Regions from separate parts of the Mesorhizobium sp. B2-6-1 genome, predicted to be linked through region 2. Evidence: riboswitches for the same ligand, from Rfam matches in the RefSeq annotation. Region 2 holds a riboswitch; the other holds the start of a gene.
What was found. A riboswitch is a leader RNA that binds a small molecule or an ion and turns the genes downstream of it on or off. The one in region 2 is predicted to bind thiamine pyrophosphate.
Positions count from the first base shown of each region.

Region 1: linked by a shared signal. The riboswitch ahead of FJ443_RS10285 (YkoF family thiamine/hydroxymethylpyrimidine-binding protein) and the one ahead of thiB (thiamine ABC transporter substrate binding subunit) in region 2 are both predicted to bind thiamine pyrophosphate.

Region 1 covers NZ_VFUH01000003.1:507,296-509,673, reverse strand. The annotation lists gene FJ443_RS10295 (ABC transporter ATP-binding protein) at 1-90, opposite strand, end outside; gene FJ443_RS10290 (ABC transporter permease) at 87-842, opposite strand; gene FJ443_RS10285 (YkoF family thiamine/hydroxymethylpyrimidine-binding protein) at 941-1,549, opposite strand; TPP riboswitch at 1,540-1,653, opposite strand; gene FJ443_RS10280 (hypothetical protein) at 1,872-2,189, shown strand; gene msrA (peptide-methionine (S)-S-oxide reductase MsrA) at 2,329-2,378, opposite strand, start outside.
Region 2 covers NZ_VFUH01000001.1:845,458-847,835, forward strand. The annotation lists gene FJ443_RS04370 (ABC-F family ATP-binding cassette domain-containing protein) at 1-503, opposite strand, end outside; gene FJ443_RS04375 (thiamine diphosphokinase) at 505-1,149, opposite strand; TPP riboswitch at 1,238-1,353, shown strand; gene thiB (thiamine ABC transporter substrate binding subunit) at 1,396-2,378, shown strand, end outside.

The DNA of each region.
Region 1 (2,378 bases), on a different contig from region 2:
ATCGCCGGCGCCGACGCTGAGCGAAATGTCGGCAAGCACGTCGAGTCCTTCGAAGGCCTTGCGCACATGTCGCAGTTCGAGCCGGTTCATCGCCAAGGCCCCTTTCCTGCGGCCTGCCCGCCGGCGGTCCGTTCCCATGGCATGGCAAGGCGCTGGACCAGTACCGTCAGCCCGAACAGGACGAGCGTCAGCACGGCGCTGACGGCGACGGCGGCCAGCACCAGGTCCGGGCGGAAGTTGTTCTTGGCGTTGAGCATGTAGATGCCGAGGCCCTTCGCCGCGCCCGCATATTCGGCGAAGATGGCGCCCACGACAGCATAGGTGATCGAGATCCTGACACCGGCGAAGAAGTAGGGCAGCGCCGAGGGCAGCCGCGCCAGGACGAAGACACGCCAGCGCCCTGCCCCCATGGCGCGCAGCATTTGGCCGATCTCAGCCTCCGTCGCCTCATATCCTTCGGCCAAAGCCACCAACATCGGAAAGAAGGTGACCAGCGCCACCAGCATGATCTTGGGCATCAGCCCAAAGCCGAACCACAGCACCACCAGCGGTGCAATCGCCACCAGCGGCAAGGTCTGGCTGACCACGAAGACCGGAAAAAGGGCGCGCCGCAATGGCTGGGAGAAGTCGATCAATATCGACATCGCAAAGGCACCGCCGAGCGAACAGGCAAAGCCTGCGAGCGTGGCACGGAGGGTTGGCACGGCGTTATCGGCCAGCGCGTGCCGGTTGAGCATTGCCTGAGCGAAGACGCGCGATGGCGCCGGGAGGATTGTCGGCTTGATGCCACCAAAGCGCGCATAGAGTTCCCACGCGGCTAGCAGCAGCCCCACCGAAAGCATCGCCGGAGCGGTTCTGGCGATGAGGTCCACGATCGGACGCGAAGGGGCGGACGGGGAGGACACGCAGGTACCCGGAGCGGATGGCGCGGGGCGCGCCGTCAGACGGCGGTGGGGCTGTTGGCCGAGACGGTGACGTCGAGCGTTACGTGACCGGCACCCGGCCCGAAGCGGCAAAAGGCCTCGTTGAGTGCGGTAAAAATGGCGCCTGCGTCGCCGCGCAACTTTGTGCAGAAATGCTTGGAGCGCTCATATACGCCCGACTGCTTCAGGAAGTCGATGCAGCCATAGATCTCGTCCATGTGGTCGTCGGTGCCCATGACGTAAAGCGAGAACTGCGCCGCCGCCGGCTGGCCGGTGGCGGCCACGCCGCGCACGGCGGCGATAGCGGCTTCCTTGCGCGGGCCGAGCGGCCCGGCAGGTCCGCCAAACGCGTCGGAGCGGCAGATCAGATCGTCCGGCTCGCCCGGGCAGCCGCGCGAGATGGCGGCCGAAAGCACGCAATGCTTGCCGCTGCGCGCTGCCGCCACGAACAGGTCGCGCATGGCAGGAAACAGCACCTCGGGCGATCCGACCAGCAAGGTCGAGATATCGTCGGTCTCGATCCGCAGTCGATCACGATAAGGGTCCAGTGCCCCGAGCGCGCCAAGGATGACGCCGACAAAATCGCTGGACATGGGATATAGGGAAATCTGTGCGCCTGAAAACATCGCCCGCCTCGCTCCGCTGGTATTACCCAGATCAGCTTCTAGGGTCTGTGGGCTTGCCGCCCCCGTCTCAGCCCCGACCGTACGGAGCACCCCTGTGGATGGACGCGTTAAAGCACCAATCGGGCGGCTATGAAAGCTGTTTTTTCAGGACCATCGCCGGAAATGCATTGCGCCAGGCCTGATTTATGGGCGGTTCCGTCGGGCCCGGTCTTGAGGGAAATTTGTCCGGAACCTTAGCCACGACGAGTGGTTGTCCCTATAGTCGCAAACGCGACGAACTTCGTGGAAACGAGCGAAGACTTCACAGAAATGGAGACAAACCATGCTCATGAAAATCCTCGCAGCTTCGGCTCTTACCATTGGTCTCGCGACTTCGGCGATGGCGCAAAGTGCTGGCGGAAACGGCGCCAATAATGGGCCCGGCAGCGGCCAGTCGGTCACGGTCGACCCGAACACGCCGGCATCGCCGAACACGGTGGATCCTGGCACGACCGGCAGCACGACCGTCATGCCCGACGGCATGAATTCGAACGCGGACCGGAACTGTCCGGCCAGCCCACAAGGTGCTCAGCCGGATGCCAGCCACACCGCTCCGGGCACGGCTTCGCCGACTGTCAACGACAAGCATTGCGGCAAGTAGCCACTCGCCGAAACTGCTGGAGAATGCCACGGGGCGTCTGTTCCGTGGCGTTTCCGTCTCTTTATGTTTCACCCTCGCCGAACAGGCAGGCGCCTGAGACGTAAACCGCCATCGGCCTTCGTCTCGGTTCGGGCGCCGTCTACGAAACAGCCTTTTCGCGAACCGGCAGCTTCCAGCCCGGCCTGACGA
Region 2 (2,378 bases):
GCCGAGGAGGTGCGGACGAGCTCCTCTTCCAGCCATTCGATCACCGAGAGATCGAGGTGGTTGGTCGGCTCATCGAGCAGCAGGATATCGGGCTCCGGCGCCATGACGCGGGCAAGGGCGGCGCGCCTGGCCTCGCCGCCGGAGAGGTCGCCCGGCTGCTCCTCGCCCGAGAGGCCGAGGTGCTCCATCAGGTAGCTGGCGCGATAAGGATCGTCGGCGGGACCGAGGCCGGCCTCGACATAGGCGCGCACGGTTGCGAAGCCGTCCATGTCGGGCATTTGCGGCAGATAGCGGACGGTCGCCGATGGCTGGCGGAACACCTCGCCGTCCTGCGGCTCGATCAGGCCGGCGGCGATCTTGAGCAGCGTCGACTTGCCGGACCCGTTGCGGCCGACCAGCGCGATCTTGTCGCCGGCCGACGCAGCCAAGTCGGCGCCGTCGAGCAGCGGCGTGCCGCCGAAGGTCAGTTTTATTCCGTCGAGATTGAGAACAGGCGGCGCCATGTCAGCTTTCTGGCAAGGGATAGGGATGGGCGAGCAGCAGCGCGCGCCCCGCTCCCAGCGCGATCTCGAGCCTGCCCTTGACCTCATTAGAGATGGTCAGCGACGAGCCGAACGCGACCTTGACGCGGTCAAGCGGCCATTTCGCGCCGGCGACGGTCAGCCCGGCAAGCTCGGAAAAACCCAGGATCGAGAACAGGGTGCCGTCGGCATAGTCGAAGCGGGCCGTGCCGTGCGCCAGGGGCACGGCTTCCTGCGCGCCGCTGGTCAACAGCACCTTTGTCCCGGCCCCGGCCAGCCGCAGGGCGAGCGCCATGTGCAGGAAGGCATGGTCGGCGCGCTTGCCGCCGAAGGCGCCGGCGAGCACGAGGCTGGTCGCGCCGCGCTCCAGGGCGGCCGATATCGCGAGTTCTCCATCGGTGGCGTCCTTCTCTGCCGGGAAGGTCCGGCGCGGCACGGCGGCCAACTCATCCGGCAGGCCGGCGGGCACGGAATCGAAATCGCCGACCCACAGTTCCGGCACAAGGCCGAGCGTGCTTGCATGGCCGATGCCGGCATCGGCGGCGACGACGCGGGTTCCCTCGACCTGACGGTCGAGCCGTGGCGTGCGGATGAGATCGCCGCCAAGCAGGATGGTGAATGTGCTCATATCGTGTGGCCCTTACCAGCCCGGCAGCGGAAACGGAAGGCCGGCAAACAGCCACTTGCGCGGTTCACCGGCCGGGCCTATGTGTCGAGGCGCTCTAACGGGGTGCCGGACGCGATATTTCGCGGACCGGCTGAGAGGCAGTCTCGCCAACCCGCTGAACCTGATCCGGTTTGTACCGGCGGAGGGATTAGACGTTTCGGACAGTCCGACGCCTCAATTCCTTTAACCCGAACGAAGGAGGCGCCGATGCGCACGCTTTTATACGCCCTTGTCTCTGCAATGGTCGTGGTTCTGTCCGGGCCGGCCTTAGCCAAGGACAAGCTCACCGTCTACACTTATGAGAGCTTTACCGCCGACTGGGGCCCCGGCCCGGTGGTGAAGAAGGAATTCGAGGCCGAATGCGGCTGCGATGTCGACTTCGTCTCGGTTGCCGACGGCGTCGCGCTGCTCAACCGCGTCAAGCTGGAAGGGGCCGCGACCAAGGCCGACATCGTGCTTGGCCTCGACACCAATCTCACCGCCGATGCCAAGGCCACTGGCCTGTTTGCGCCGCATGGCGCCGTGACCGGGCTCAATGTGCCGGGCGGCTGGAACGACGACATCTTTGTCCCGTACGACTATGGCTATTTCGCCGTCGTCTATGACACGCAGAAGCTGAAGACGCCGCCCAAGAGCCTGAAGGAATTGGTCGAGGGCAGTGCCGACGACAAGATCGTTATCCAGGATCCGCGCACCTCGACGCCGGGCCTCGGCCTGCTGTTGTGGGTGAAGTCGGTCTATGGCGACAAGGCGCCGGAGGCCTGGGCCAAGCTCAAGGCGAAGGTCTTGACCGTGACGCCGGGCTGGAGCGAGGCCTACGGCCTGTTCACCAAGGGCGAGGCGCCGATGGTGCTGTCCTACACGACCTCGCCCGCCTACCACATGGTTGCCGAGAACACCGAGCGCTACCAGGCCGCTTCCTTCGAGGAGGGCGAGTATCTGCAGATCGAGGTCGCCGGCATCACCACGACGGGAGCCAAAAATCCGCTGGCGGAAAAGTTCATCGCCTTCATGACCGGGCCGAAATTCCAGGATGCCATCCCCGAGACCAACTGGATGTTCCCGGCCGGCAAGACCGACAAGCCGCTCAATCCGGCCTTCGACAGACTGGTCAAACCGACCAAAACCTTGCTGTTCAGTCCCGAGGAGGTCGCGGCCAACCGCAAGGCATGGGTGGATGAATGGCTGGC